Regions from separate parts of the Agromyces hippuratus genome, predicted to be linked through region 2. Evidence: predicted binding sites of a transcription regulator. Region 2 holds the regulator's gene; the other holds the start of a gene.
The links. The regulator HspR, encoded in region 2, represses chaperone genes until heat shock. The targets are predictions, from matches to a motif close to AAGTTGAGTCNNNNNGACTCAACTT.
Positions count from the first base shown of each region.

Region 1: a site for HspR is predicted at 4,508-4,532, ahead of BJY17_RS16410 (ATP-dependent Clp protease ATP-binding subunit). Genes of this name have one in related genera too.

Region 1 covers NZ_JACCFI010000001.1:3,508,777-3,516,541, reverse strand. The annotation lists gene BJY17_RS16425 (strictosidine synthase) at 1-672, shown strand, start outside; gene BJY17_RS16420 (TetR/AcrR family transcriptional regulator) at 703-1,305, shown strand; gene BJY17_RS16415 (hypothetical protein) at 1,392-1,757, shown strand; gene BJY17_RS16410 (ATP-dependent Clp protease ATP-binding subunit) at 1,882-4,494, opposite strand; gene BJY17_RS16405 (ATP-dependent nuclease) at 4,741-6,237, opposite strand; gene BJY17_RS16400 (hypothetical protein) at 6,856-7,761, shown strand; gene BJY17_RS16395 (hypothetical protein) at 7,754-7,765, shown strand, end outside.
Region 2 covers NZ_JACCFI010000001.1:2,538,314-2,546,078, reverse strand. The annotation lists gene BJY17_RS11875 (hypothetical protein) at 1-967, opposite strand, end outside; gene dnaK (molecular chaperone DnaK) at 1,297-3,171, shown strand; gene BJY17_RS11865 (nucleotide exchange factor GrpE) at 3,174-3,761, shown strand; gene BJY17_RS11860 (DnaJ C-terminal domain-containing protein) at 3,873-4,868, shown strand; gene BJY17_RS11855 (heat shock protein transcriptional repressor HspR) at 4,878-5,294, shown strand; gene BJY17_RS11850 (hypothetical protein) at 5,301-6,029, opposite strand; gene BJY17_RS11845 (cation-translocating P-type ATPase) at 6,114-7,765, opposite strand, start outside.

The sequences.
Region 1 (7,765 bases), 970 kb from region 2:
ATCATCTCGGCAAGCCCGGGGCTCGACGAGTACCGGCAGCTCCACCTCGACGCCACCATTCCCGGTCTCTGGCCCGCCACGCACGGCGTCGAGACGACCATTCCCGCAGATCGCAAGATCGACGGGGTCGCCGAGGTCACCTTCGCCTCCGCGCTCGCGCCAGTGCAGGGCCGTGCGCAGACCAAGCTCGCGTTCCAAGACGAGGTGAACGTGTTCCGGCGCACCCTGATGTACGCCGGCCCGCCGAACTCCACCCGCTGGTACGAGCGAAACGGCGACACGGGGTCACGTGCCCTCGTCTACGTCAGGCGACGCGAGGGCGTCGGCACTCGAGCGTTCCGGAGGTACCTCACCGACAGCCTCGTGCCTGCGCTCACGAAGGCCGCACCCGTGACCGAGCTGCGCACCCAGGTCTTCATGCCCTGGAACGAGAAGCTCTGGAACACCCCCGACGTCGCCCACGACAATCCCGCCGACCAGCGGTTCCACGCCTCCTTGGTGCTCGGCTTCGCCGATGCCTCCGCGCGCGCGGCATTCTTCGAGGGCGACGCGATCTCGACCATGTCAGACGAGCTGTCGATGTTCGCATCGGCGGCGCACGCCTACAACGTCTCCGAGGCGTTGACATACGTGAGAGAGGGCCGAGTCCTCCCGCATTATGCTCAGAACTGAGCACAGTCAGATCGAATCCTGGAGGACGGAATGGCCTCGGTCACGGCACCGGTCGGGCGGCGCGAGCGGAACAAGCAGGTCAAGCTCGAACGCATCACGGCCGCCGCGCGAGAACTCTTCGCCGAGCACGGCGTCGACGACGTCACCACGCAGCAGATCGCCGAGAAGGCCGATATCGGCGCCGGCACCCTCTTCCTCTACGCCAAGACCAAGGGCGAGCTGCTCCTGCTCGTGCAGAATTCCGGCTACGCCGACGCCCTCGAAGAGGGACGGGCGGCCGCCGAGAGCCTGCCCGATGCGCTCGAGGCGGTGATGGCGATCGTGCGCCCGGTCGTGCACTGCAACCGCATCCAGATCGACAACGGGCGCACCTACCTGCGCGAGCTGGTCTTCGGCGACCCCGAAGAGCCGCACCACCGCGACGCGCTCACGCTGACCGCGCAGACCGAAGAGGCCGTCGCCGCCGTGCTGCGTCGCGACGACCGCCTCGGCGAGCGCGACGCCGCCACCCTCGCGCGCGTCGTCTCGGCGATCATGTTCGTCACCATGGCGGCGACGGCGAACATCACCCGCACCGTCGACGAACTCGTGCAGGACATTCGCGACCAGGTCGGCGTGCTGCTCCCGAGCTGATCGCCCGCTCGCGCCCGCGCAGGCCCCCCGAGTTGGGGGCAGCCGCACCCTTCCGGGCCGTGATGCGCGGTCGACAGGATGTCTCCATGGTCACTCCCGACACGGCACCGCCCCGCGACGAAACTCCGACGGATTCCCGTTCGACCAGCGCGGCCGTCTCATTCACGGCCGGGATCAGTGCGGTTGCGGCCAACCTGGCGTGGATCGTGGTCGCGCTGATCCCACAGGACTCCGTCGACGCCTGGAGCCTGCTCGGATGGGCCGCAATGACCCTGATCGTGTCGAGATCGCTCGCCGGGGTGCTCGCCATCGTGGCGATCGTCGCCGGCATCATCGCACTTCGCCGTCCGACCGGACGCGCTCGTGCCGGGGCGGGAGTCGCACTCGGGGCGATGGCTCTCGTCGATCTCCTGACGTTCCTCGTGTCGATGGCGTCGACGCTGCGGGGATGACTCCGGGCGATATCACCGCCTGTTCCTGCACGACGAACGCCCGACCCTCCGAGAGGGCCGGGCGTTCGTCTTCGGCCGGTTACGGTCGCTGATTCACACGGTTACGTGCGACGTGGCGAGGCGGTTACGCCGCCAGAGGCACCGTCACGGTCGCGCGGGGCACGGATGTCACGACGAACTCGCCGTCCGAGGCATCCACCTTCACTTCCTCGCCGTCGCCGAGCTCGCCGCTCACGAACAGGTCGCTGATGCGGTCGTCGATCTCGCGCTGGATGACACGGCGCAGCGGCCGGGCACCGTACTCGGGCTCGTAGCCGCGTTCGGCCAAGAGCGACACCGCGGCATCCGTCACCTCGAAGGCGACCTCGCGCGCGGCGAGCCGCGACGCGGTGGCGCCGAGCATGAGTCGCACGATCTGTGCGAGCTGCGGCTCGTCGAGCTTCTGGAACAGCACGATCTCGTCGATGCGGTTCAGGAACTCGGGGCGCATGGCCTCACGCACCTTGCCGATGACGCGCTGGCGCACGTCATCGGAGGAGCTGAAGCCCGAGCCATCCGTCGAGGCGACGAAGCCGAGTGCACCCGAACGCGACGCGAGGAACTCCGAACCGAGGTTCGAGGTCATCACGATCACCGTGTTGCGGAAGTCGACCGTGCGACCCTGGCCGTCGGTCAGGCGTCCGTCGTCGAGCACCTGCAGCAGCAGGTTGAACACATCGGGGTGCGCCTTCTCGATCTCGTCGAACAGCACGATCGAGTACGGGTTGCGCCGCACGCGCTCGGTGAGCTGCCCGGCCTCGTCGTACCCGACGTATCCGGGAGGGGCGCCGACGAGGCGCGACACCGTGTGCCGCTCGCCGAACTCGCTCATGTCGAAGCGCACGATCGCCTGCTCGTCGTCGAAGAGCGACGACGCCAGCGCACGCGCCAGCTCGGTCTTGCCGACACCTGTCGGCCCGAGGAACAGGAATGATCCGACCGGCCGCTTGGCGTCGCCCATGCCGGTGCGGCTGCGGCGCACGGCCTTGGCGACCGCGGTGACCGCATCGTCTTGACCGATGACACGCGCGTGCAGCTCGCCTTCGAGGTCGCCGAGGCGCTCGCGCTCGCTCTCGGTGAGGCGGTTCACCGGAATGCCGGTGGCCCGCGAGATCACCGCGGCGATCTCGGCCTCGTCGATCACGGTGCTCTGCTGGTTGAGCCCGTCACCCTGCTGGTTGAGCTTGTCGAAACCAGCGCGCCCCTTCTCGGTGGCCGCATCGAGCCGATCCTGCACCTTCGAGATCTCGTCGCGGATGCGCGAGGCCTCCTCGTAGTGCTCGGCGCTCACGGCGGCGTTCTTGTCGGCCTCGAGGTCGGCGAGTCGCGCGATGAGCGCGGAGACATCCGTCTTCATGCCGAGCTTGAGGCGCAGACGTGCGCCTGCCTGGTCGATGAGGTCGATGGCCTTGTCGGGCAGCACGCGGTCGGTGAGGTAGCGGGCGCTCAGCTCGACGGAGGCGCGCAGCGCGGCATCCGTGTACTGCACGCCGTGGTGCTCCTCGTAGGCGGGCTTCAGCCCGTGCAGAATCAGCACGGCGTCTTCGATCGAGGGCTCCCCCACGCGCACCGGCTGGAACCGGCGTTCGAGTGCAGGGTCCTTCTCGATGGCGCGGTACTCCTTGAGCGTCGTCGCACCCACGAGGTGCAGCTCACCGCGCGCGAGGCGCGGCTTCAGGATGTTGCCTGCATCGGTGCCGCCGTCGCCCGAGCCGCCAGCACCGACCACGGTGTGGATCTCATCGATGAAGATGATGAGCTCGCCCTTGTGCGCGGCGATCTCCTCCATGGTCTTGGTGAGGCGCTCCTCGAAGTCGCCGCGGTAGCGGGTGCCCGCGAGCATGCCGGGCAGGTCGAGCGAGATGACGCGCTTGTCGAGCAGGGCCTCGGGCACCGACTCCTCGACGATCGCGCGGGCGAGGCCCTCGACGATCGCCGTCTTGCCGACGCCGGCCTCGCCGATCAGCACCGGGTTGTTCTTGGTGCGACGGCTGAGGATCTCGATGGTCTGCTCGATCTCGTCGGCACGGCCGATCACGGGGTCGAGCTCGCCGTTCGCGGCCAGCTCGGTGAGGTCGGTGCCGAACTTGTCGAGCATGGGGGTGTCGGATGCCCCGGCGCCCGGCATGCCCGAGGCATCCGTGTCGCCGTCGGCACCCGGCATGCCCGCCTCGACCGTCTCGCGCATGCCTTGCGTGAGAGCCTCGGCGGTGACGCCGGCGCGCGCGAGCACCTGGCCGGCAGGAGCGTCTTGCCCCAGCACGAGCGCGAAGAAGAGGTGCTCGGGGTCGATGTAGGTCGAGCCGGCCGAGCGCGCCACCTGATAGCTGTGGAACAGCGCGCGGGAGGCGCTCGGGGTGATCGTCGCCGCGTTGATGTCGGCGGTGTCGCCGGCAGCGGGCAGGCGCGCCTCGGTCGCGGTGATGAGCCGCTCGGGGGCGACGCCGATGCGGGCGATCGCCTGCTTGACGCTCTCGTCTTCGACGATCACGCGCAGGATGTGCAGGGCGTCGAGCTCGGTCTGGCCGCGCTCGAGCGCGAAGCGTCCTGCTTGACGCAGGATGCCTTGAGTGCGGGCGGTCAGGAACCGGCTGAGGTCGATCGACCGAGCCTGACGCGCCTGCTCACCCGCGAGATAGCGGGCGAGAAACTCGTCGAACGAGCTCGCGCCGGCTTCGGGGTTGAAGTCTTCGGGCACCAATCCTCCTGGAGAGTTGAGCGGGGTACGCTCAAGTTCAACGCGGAGTGGGCTGGCGTATTCCCACGACATCTGATGGTCGCCTTTAGGCCAGCCGCAGGCAGATCCGCTTGCGATCAATCCGCACCTCGACATGGCCGCGCGCGAACTCAGCGAGCGCGATCGCCCCTACAGGCCTCGACCTGCGCCTCAAAGCGTCGACACCGTGTCAGCTCCGCCGCAACTACGCGATTCGCACCCAGCCCGCTAGCGGTGCTTCGGAATCATTGCTTTGAACGGATCGAACATCTCGTCTACCTCGCGCGGCACCAACTGAGCCCATTGCGCTAGGAACGCGTTCTGCACTACGAGTTCTGCCGTCAGATCCAGGTCCTCACCGATCTCCGCAAAGATGATGTGACGATCGCGATTCGACTGTGCCCGACGACGAACGGTGTCCTTCACGCGCTCCTGATCTGAGAGCGGCAGGTTGAGTGCCGCGGTAAGACGCGCAGCAACTGTCTCAATTTCGGCGAGAACTGTGTCAAGGACGTGCGCCTCGGGATCAACGGTGCCAGGCAACGAGAACACTTGCTCATTTGGATCGACGAGTGCTCGCTGATCACCATCAACTAGTGCGACGCTTTCATATCTGCGAGTTGGATCTCCGTTGTGATATCGATTCACCTTGATAGCTGGATCATGCCCACCCATGCCGTGCACCTTGATCGCAGAAAGCTCGGCCCCGTAGTAGCGAAGTGCAGTATGCACCATAAGTTCCGCGAACTTGTCCTCAACAAAGATTGCCAACTTTGAATCCACGCGACCCGTAATCGTCCGAAGCGCCTCGATGTTGAGCGCTCCTTGCACAACTTGACCGTTGAACGCAGCCCAGATCGCTGCTGGTGGCAAGGCTTCGATCGCAGCGTGGGAGTGTGTTGTAAAGATCACTTGGCAAGACTTGCGCTTCGCCACGTGAACGAGGTATTCGACGAGGGCGCGAGTCGCCACAGGGTGAAGACCGTTCTCGATCTCCTCGATGAGGATGAGGCTGTTGTCGGGAGCGAGTTCAATTCCGCTGACGATCTTGATGACACTCGCTTCGCCGGCGCCGAAGTGAAACTCAGAGTATTGGTTGCCGGTAGACTTGTCGGTTGCAGCGTAGAGCGTGGTTCTCCCGTTCTTGGTTACACCGAGCTCCGAGTATCCGCTTATCGCCTTCCCGAGAATCCGCTCCGATTCTGCCACGACCACATCTGGCAGCTTGGTTTCGCTTGTCGCCGCGAAACTTCCACCGATCGCTCGTTGAAGTTCGGTCCGTTCCGTCGCCGGCACAGTCCGATTCACACCGAAGATATGCACTTCTCGTTGAAACGGCTTACGGTTCCACTTTGAAGTCGGGTAGTTCACGCTACGACGGATTTCCAATCGCGCGTCCACGTCCTTATCGATCACGTAGTGCTCGATCGACCAATCCACCATGCTGCTGTCGTATTTGCCGCTCTTTGCGAAGAACCGACCAGGCGGTACGTCAGCGTATGCGAGTGCCGCAGCACCTAGGACCGTCGTCTTGCCGCCACCATTTGGCCCAACTAGTGCCGTCACGGGGAAGTCAAAGGTGACCTCACGATCAACGAATCCCCGGACTCGCTTCAATATGACGCGTTTTAGGTACTTGCCGTAACTGTTCTTGCTGACTTTTTCCAAGAGCGCGGCAACAGTACTAGGAGCGATCTGCCGACTATTCGAGAATGTCAACTGCACTCATTTCCACATTGAACGGGACCGACGACGAATTCCGAGCACCAGCACCCGGAGCCTACTGGACTGCCTGCTCAAATGTGGTCACCACTTCGACGGGTTCGGTCGCACTGCATCGAGAGATGGGGCTTCGAAAGCCACGCTCCTTCACTGATGCTTGCCCCAATGCTTCGTTCCCAACAGCTGGTAACTCACTCCTGGTTTCTGCGTCGGTGGCAGATGTTTGCCTTTCACCGCGTGATCGCGGCGACCGCGCACCCGCCGCGATGAAGAAGGAGCTGGCTGTGCCCTGAGGCGGAGACGGTCGTATGAACACAAACTGCACACTTATCGCCTTACGTACGAAACCTGACCCTCGTTTCGGGGGCAGTGCGAGACCCCAACCCGGCTCAGACCATCGATAGCGTGGAAACCGTGCGACGTCGAGCAGGAGGAAGCCACAGTGGCTGATAAGTGGACGCTGGCAGCAACTGCGTGCCGCCGCGCTCGCACCCGGTCGGTATCGGAGAACTTGGCCCGTCGAATCTGCTCTTCGGGCGTGTGCCTCGACCCTCGGTGTCTCGCGTGACGGCTTTCGATGAGCTATCCATTAAGGGCGTGGTTGGTGCCGAGTGCGTAGCGATGCTGACGAACATCTGCGCGCAGGTTGCTCGCACGCACTCGTTCCCGCCTCCCGAAGGTCACCGTCGTTGGTCCGATCAGGCTGTTCTGGACTACGTCGGAATCGTGTTCGCGCGCAAGGGCGGCCCCGGATTCCTCATTGAGTGCTTCCTGAAGGCGGACGATCAACAGTCGTTCGAACGGCTTCTCTACACGGCGATTCGTCGCGACCTCATCGATGAAGCGAAGGCGCGCCCCGTAGGAAAGCTTCGCCGTCGCCTGCATACGTTGCTGTCGAAGGACCCGCGTTTTGTGTTCGTACCCGAGTTGTTCGCCGGGGAGCACGCCTGGTCTCTACCTGCCCTCGGTGAGGCACGGTTCGACGGCGGCCCGGACGACCTTCGCGAGGCCACCGCAGCAGTGATCGTGGCGCCAATCGAACGGCTGCCCCCTGCCGGTCCGACGCCGCGCGCGGCTAGGGAGAGCCTTCTGACGCTGTGCCTCGCTGCCATCGAGATTGTCGCTGGCGCGATCCGCGCACAGATCCTCGCAAGGTTTCTTGCGCGCCGCTTCGGCATAGACATCGTCCCTGCTTGGTCCCTGAAGGACATCGACGGCGCCACTGAGGCGAGTGTCGAGTTACTCGACAATGAAGCTATCGCGCTCGGCGACGCCATCTACGCCGAGATGTCGCTCCTCGAGCGGATGCTCGTCGCATACCTTGACGACCCGGAGGCAGTACGCGCAAGGTGGGGGGAACCTGGCATCTCCGCATTGGATGACCTCACTTTCCGGCTCCGCGCCGTCGCGGCAGGATCGGAAATCGGCGTCGAAGCCCTGCGTCAGGTGATCCGACGGTGCATGGAAGATACGTCGTCTGTTAGTGGTGTGTCCGAATCCGAAGAGGGGGCGGTAGTCAATGAGTGACCTC
Region 2 (7,765 bases):
CCTGCAGCAGCGGAACGAGGTGCTGCCAGACGTCGGCTCCCTCCTGCTCGGCCACCGCGAACACGCCGAGCGCGTCGTACTCGCGCTTGGAGAGCGGGATGCGGGGCTCCCGCAGCCACTCATCCCACCTCGCATCGAAGTAGTCGGTCGGGGCGACGGCGACCGCGGCGAATGTCGCGCCGCCCTCGACCACCCAGGATGCGCCGTCCGCAACATCCGCGACGCCGCCAGCTCCGTCGAACTGGAAGCAGTGCATCACCTCGTGGGCGATCAGCGTGCGGAACTGCGGGGTGTCGATGACGTCCCAGCCCGGTTGCAGCACGTCGATCTCGCAGGCATCCATCCGGCCCGCTCCCACGTGGCTGCCCCCGATGTTCGCCCAGGCGAAGGCATGGTACTTCGGGTCCGCCACCGCATCGCTCGCGCCCGCCTCGATCGGCACGCTCAGCCTGCGCCCGAGCAGGTCCTCGAGCTCGGCCTGCACCTCGGCGACCAGCGCGGTGATGCCCCGGATGCTCTCGGTCGGCTCCATGCGGAGCGCCGGGACCACCCGGCCGCCGAGGTCGGTCCCTTCCAGGTCCGCTGCGTCACCTGTTTCTGCTTCGTCGCGCGCGCCGGATTCGAAGATCGCGTCGACCGTCGACTGCTGATCCGGGGTCAGTTCCTCCCAGTGCCGCATGAGTCCGCGGATCGCCATGGTGCCCGAGTGCACGGGAAGCTCGACGGCATCGGGATCGCCGCCGTCGATCGGGCCGAAGCCGGCGGCGAAGAGGTCGAGTGCGAGGTCGAGCGGGATGGTTCCGTCGTCGTCGAGGCGGTCACCGAGCCTCGGCCCCGGTATGACCTCGGGCGACGGGCTCTCCACCGGATCGGGAGGCGACGGTACGCAGCCGGCGACGCCGAGCAGGAGGACGAGTGCGACCCCGACGGCGCGCAGGACACCGGAACCTTCGGCTCGGTGCGACATGCGACCCCCCGATTGCACCGACCGCCACTGCCCGTGGCGCTCACGACGAAGGTATCGGCCATGAGCGGAGATGACCAGCGGCAGGTGGGTCGAGCGCCGGGAATACTGAAGACCGGCTGTGAGTTGAGTCAAGTACACTCAAGTTTCACCACCTCGACTTGACACGTTCACGGGGTGTTGAGAGGCTTGAGTCGGCAAGGCTCAAGTCTTGCCTCAGGTACTTCGGTTGCGGGCCAGCAAGGGTCGGACCGGTATCCGGCTCGTTGCTCGACGTGTCGTGCGGTGCTCCCGTGCGGCCCGGGCATGCGGGCGGGGAGAAGGAGAAACACATGTCACGTGCAGTAGGAATCGACCTCGGCACCACCAACTCGGTCGTCGCGGTCCTCGAGGGCGGCGAGCCCACGGTCATCGCGAACGCGGAGGGTCTGCGCACCACTCCGTCGGTCGTCGCGTTCACGAAAGACGGCGAGGTGCTCGTCGGCGAGACCGCGAAGCGCCAGGCCGTCACCAACGTCGACCGCACCATCGCGTCGGTCAAGCGCCACATGGGCACCGACTGGAAGACCGACGAGATCGACGGCAAGCAGTACACGCCGCAGGAGATCTCGGCGCGCATCCTGCAGAAGCTGAAGCGAGACGCCGAGCAGTACCTCGGCGACACCGTCACCGACGCCGTCATCACCGTGCCGGCGTACTTCAACGACGCCGAGCGCCAGGCCACGAAGGAGGCCGGCGAGATCGCGGGCCTCAACGTGCTGCGCATCATCAACGAGCCCACCGCCGCCGCACTCGCGTACGGCCTCGACAAGGGCAAGGAGGACGAGCTCATCCTCGTCTTCGACCTCGGTGGCGGCACGTTCGACGTGTCCCTCCTCGAGGTGGGCAAGGACGACGACTTCTCGACCATCCAGGTGCGCGCGACCGCGGGCGACAACCGCCTCGGCGGCGACGACTGGGACCAGCGCATCGTCGACTGGCTCATCAAGAAGTTCAAGGAGTCGACCGGCGTCGACGTCTCGAACGACAAGATCGCCAAGCAGCGCCTGAAGGAGGCTGCTGAGCAGGCCAAGAAGGAACTGTCCTCGAACCTGAAGGCGTCCATCCAGCTGCCCTACCTCTCGCTCACCGAGAACGGCCCCGCGAACCTCGACGAGACGCTCACCCGCGCCGAGTTCGAGAACATGACGAGCGACCTGCTCGACCGCACCAAGAAGCCGTTCGAAGACGTCATCCGCGAAGCGGGCGTCAAGCTCTCCGACATCGCGCACGTCGTGCTCGTCGGTGGATCGACGCGCATGCCCGCGGTCAGCGAGCTCGTGAAGAAGGAGACCGGCCAGGAGCCCAACAAGGGCGTCAACCCCGATGAGGTCGTCGCCGTCGGCGCCGCCCTCCAGGCGGGCGTCCTGAAGGGCGAGCGCAAGGATGTGCTCCTCATCGACGTCACCCCCCTCAGCCTCGGCATCGAGACCAAGGGCGGCATCATGACGAAGCTCATCGAGCGCAACACGGCCATCCCGACCAAGCGCAGCGAGACCTTCACGACCGCCGACGACAACCAGCCGTCGGTCGCGATCCAGGTCTTCCAGGGCGAGCGCGAGTTCACCCGCGACAACAAGCCGCTCGGCACCTTCGAGCTCACCGGCATCGCGCCGGCGCCGCGAGGCATCCCGCAGATCGAGGTCACGTTCGACATCGACGCCAACGGCATCGTGCACGTGTCCGCGAAGGACAAGGGCACCGGCAAGGAGCAGCGCATGACGATCTCGGGCGGCTCGAGCCTCCCGAAGGACGACATCGAGCGCATGGTGCGCGAGGCCGAGGAGCACGCCGCCGAAGACAAGGCGCGTCGCGAGTCGGCTGAGACCCGCAACCAGGCCGAGCAGCTCGTCTACTCGATCGAGAAGCTCATCAAGGACAACGACGACAAGCTCCCCGCTGACGTCAAGTCCGAGGTGCAGGGCGACGTCGACGCGCTGAAGACCGCGCTCGCGGGCGACGACGACGAGGCCGTGAAGTCGGCCTTCGAGAAGCTCAACGCATCGCAGGGCAAGCTCGGCGAGGCGATCTACGCGCAGAGCCAGCAGGCCGATGCCGCGGCCGCGCCCGGCGAAGACGCGAACCCGTCTGGCGCAGAGGGCGACCAGTCCTCCGACGAAGACGTGGTCGACGCCGAGGTCATCGACGACGAGGAAGAGAAGAAGTAGCCATGGCAGACGAGAAGGAGACTCCCGAAGTCCCCGACCCCGACGCCGGTGCCTCCGACGAGGTGACGGATGCCGCGGCATCCGTCACCCCCGAGGGGCAGGCCCCCGAGGTCGACGACGACGAGGTGCTCACGGTCGACGACATCCTGAACGCGGCGAACGCCGAGGTGCAGGATCCGAGCGACGAGCACCTGGCCGACCTCAAGCGCATCACTGCGGAGTACGCCAATTACCGCAAGCGCACCGAGGCGAACCGCGAGCTCGAGCGCGAGCGCGCAGTCGGCGCGGCCGTGGCCGTGCTGCTGCCCGTGCTCGACGACCTCGACCGTGCCGAGAAGCACGGAGACCTCGAGGGCGACGCTCCGTTCGCGACCATCGCGGCGAAGCTGCGCGGCTCGGTCGAGAAGCTCGGCCTCTCGTCGTTCGGCGAGGTCGGCGAGCCGTTCGACCCGCAGCGGCACGAGGCGATCTTCCAGCAGCCGTCGGCCGACGTCGAGATCGACACGATCGCCGATGTCGTCGAGACCGGGTACACCCTCGGCGGCACGCTGCTCCGCGCAGCGAAGGTCGTCGTGAAGACCCCCCAGTAGACCCGACTCGGCCGGCCCGCGGCATCCGTTCGCGGATGTCGCGGACCGGCCGACACGGTTTTCAGACAGACTCAAGACAGACTTCAGACAGATACGAGAGAGGAGGTGCCGGTGGCCAGTCAGGATTGGTTCGACAAGGACTTCTACAAGGTGCTCGGCGTCTCCAAAGACGTGAGCGACGCGGAGCTCAAGAAGACGTACCGCAAGCTCGCACGCAAGTACCACCCCGACTCCAACCCCGGTGATGCTGCCGCCGAGGCGAAGTTCAAGGAGATCAGCGAGGCGCACTCCGTGCTCGCCGACCCCGAGCAGCGCAAGGAGTACGACGCCGTACGGGCCATGGGCTCCGGCGCTCGATTCACCGCGCCCGGCGGCGCCGGCGGCAACGGCGGCTTCGAAGACGTCTTCGGCGGCATGTTCGGCCAGGGCGGCGGAGGCCGCGGCCAGTCGTACACGTTCCAGCAGGGCGGCGACTACGACGACCTGCTCGGCGGGCTCTTCGGCGGAGGCCGCTTCGGCCAGCCGACGGGCGGCTACCGCGGCGCCGGCGGCCCCACCAAGGGGCGGGATGTCACGGCGACGACGACGCTCGACTTCGTCACCGCCACCAAGGGCGACCAGATCACCCTGCAGACCGCCGAGGGCAAGCCGATCACGGTGCGCATCCCGGCGGGCGTCGCCGACGGGCAGAAGATCCGCCTGCGGGGCAAGGGCCAGCCCTCGCCCGACGGCGGTGAGCCCGGCGACATCGTGCTGACAGTGACGGTGCGCAAGCATCCGGTCTTCGAGCGCGATGGCCTGAATCTCAGGGTCACCGTGCCCGTCACGTTCACCGAGGCGGCGCTCGGCGCGACCGTCGAGGTGCCGACGCTCGGTGGCGACCCCGTGAAGGTGCGGGTCGCTCCCGGTACGCCGAGCGGCCGGGTGCTGCGGGTCAAGGGCCGCGGCGTGAAGACGTCGAAGGGCACCGGAGACCTGCTCGCGGTCGTGCAGGTCGCCGTTCCCTCGCACCTCTCGAAGGAGGCGGAGGCGAAGCTCGAGGAGTTCGCCGCGCTGCTGCCCGACGAGAACCCCCGCGACGACCTGCTCGCGAAGGCGAAGGGCTAGGCCGTGGAGATGAACGAGAGGAGCCCGCTCTTCGTCATCTCCGTCGCCGCCGAGCTCGCGGGCATGCACCCGCAGACGCTGCGGCAGTACGACCGGCTCGGGCTCGTCTCGCCGACCCGCACCGCGGGCAAGTCGCGGCGCTACTCGATGCACGACGTCGTGCAGCTCCGCGAGATCGCCCAGCTCTCGAGCGAGGGCGTGAGCCTCGAGGGCATCCGCCGGGTGCTCGGCCTCGAAGACGAGGTCGCGACCCTGCGCGCCCGCGTGCGCGAACTCGAGGGCGCGCTCGCCGACGAGATGCTGAACCGCCCCGGTCGCCGCGTCTTCGCGGCAGGTTCGGCGGGCGAGGTCATCTCGCTCCGTGCCGGCACCCGCGTGCGCCGCGAGAACGCCGTCGTCGTGTGGCGCCCGCTGGAACGCGAGTAGCGGAGGTCAGCGACCCCAGGCGGAGGCCGGCGCCTCGATGACCTCGTAGGGGCGCGAGCTCCAATGGGTGCCGTAGCCGTAGTGGCTCGACGCCCACGCCGACGCCCAGATCGCCTGAGCGGTGGCATCGGCCGAGTCGCCACTGGCGAGCGCCGCATCGACCTCGGGGTAGCGCCCCGACTGCAGGTTCTCGGCGGCGTAGTACGCGGCCTCGATGAGGGTCGGATAGCTGCCGAGGCCTGATCCGCCACCGGAACCCTGACCGTTGTTCAGGGGGTTGTTGCGGTTCCACCAGTTGTCGGCGCCGTTCTCCTGACGCATCCACCGCATCATGAAGGTGACGTTCTCCTCGGTCAGCGGCCACTCGCCCTCGACGAGCACGAGCTTGGCCCAGTCGACGTTCGTGCCGCCCGCGACGAGCGTCTGCGCGCCGGTGGTCGCGACGTAGGACTCGTGCGAGACCGTCGGAGCTGAGACATCCGACGCGACCTCGAGGTCTTGCACGTCGCCGAGGTGCGGGGCATCCGCCGCGGCGAACGGCAACAGGCCGCCTGGCTGCGGCAGCGGTGCGAGGGCGAGCCCGGCGAGCAGGCCGAGCACCGAGAGCGTGGCGGCCGCGGTGAGCGATCGTCGGCGCGGACGCGCGCGTTCCGCCGTCGAACGCCGGGGACGCGTCACGGGCGTCGCGACCTCATGTCGCGCCGCCCGTCGTCCCCCGACCTGTGCGTCCTGCATGCGGCACCGAGGGTAGCAAACCCAGCAGGGAGCCGCACCCAGCAAGATGCGGCCCCGAGCTCGCGCCGCGGCGCGGCCGGGAACTCAGCGGATGCCGGTGGTCGCGACGACGGGCGCGCCCGCCTGGCGGCGGGCGAGCCGGCGCCGACGGAACCACTTGTCGCCCTCGACGACGACCAGCAGCACCAGCGTCAGCCCGATGCATCCGAGCCACTGCCAGCCCGTGAGCGAGACGGTGCCGAGCGCGCGCTGCAGGAAGCCGATCTCGGTCGACGCGACGATGAGCAGCACCGGCCAGACCAGGATCTTGGCGACCGCCGCGATGGGCGCCAGCAGGCCCGATTCCGGCGTCCGACGCATGAGCAGTGCGCTCAGCACGGTGGCCAGGCCGAGCACGACGTACGCCATCGTCATCGACGCGGTCGGCTCGGTCGGGCTCGGCGCGTCGGGCCCCCAGAGCAGCGGCACGAGTGCGATCAGGAAGATGACGGCGCCGTAGACGAGCCACTCGACGAGCGACACCCGATTGACGACGCCGATCCTCGGGTCGCGCGGCGGGTGGTTCATGATGCCGGGCGGGTTGGCGTCGGCGGCGATCGCGAAGACCGCGAACAGCGCCACGAAGAAGTTGATGAACAGCACCTGGGCCGGGAACAGCGCGACGCCCTCGGCGATCGAGAACGCGCTCGCGGCGAGGAACAGCATGATGAGGCTCAGCAGCTGCGTCATCTGGAACCGCAGGTACGCGGTGATCTTCGAGTAGACGATGCGGCCGATCTCGACCGCGTGCACCAGGGTCGCGAAGTTGTCGTCGGTGAGCACGAGCTTCGCGGCCTGCTTCGTCACCTCGGAGCCGGAACCCATCGCGACGCCGATGTTCGCCTGCTTGATCGCCGCCGCGTCGTTCACGGCGTCGCCCGTCATCGCGACGATCGCGCCGTCGGCCTGCAGGAGCCCGACCAGGCGGAGCTTGTCGTCGGGGGTGACCCGGCCGAACACGTGCAGGTCGGGGAGGCGACGCGAGAGCTCCTCGTCGGTCATCTGCTTGAGGTCGGCACCGCTCACGGCCCCGGTGCCGAGGCCCAGCTCGGCGCCGATCGCCCCGGCAGTCACCGCGTGGTCGCCTGTGATCATGCGCACGTCGATGCCGGCGTTGTGGGCGATGGCGACGGCATCCTTCGCCTCGGACCGCAGCGGGTCGACGATGCCGACGATGCCGATGAGCGTCAGCTCGGACACCCAGGTCATCGGCTCGGCCGCGATGCGGGCCTCGTCGCCGTCGTCGAGGAAGCGGGCGGCGATCGCGAGCGTGCGAAGCCCGGTGGCCGACATGCCCTCGAGGGTGTTCGTCGCCTCGTCGGAGGCCACGGGCACGATCTCGCGGGTCTCGCCGAGCATCGTGGTGCAGCGCCCGAGCACCACGTCGGGTGCGCCCTTCACGATGAGCACGAGCCGCTGCTCGCCGCGGTAGGGGATGCGCTGCAGGGTCGCCATGAACTTGTAGTCGGAGTCGAACGGCACCTCGGCCAGCCGGGGGTAGTCCTTGCGCGCCTGGTCGGCGTCGATGCCGAGCCTCGCGGCGAGCACCACGAGCGCGGCCTCGGTGGGGTCGCCCACCACCTCGCCGTCGGCCGACACCGTCGCGTCGTTCGGCAGGCCGACCGCGAGCCCGAGCGTCGGCGCGTCGAGCGGTTCGTCGGAGGTGCCGAGCACGCTGCCCTCGAACGAGTAGCCCT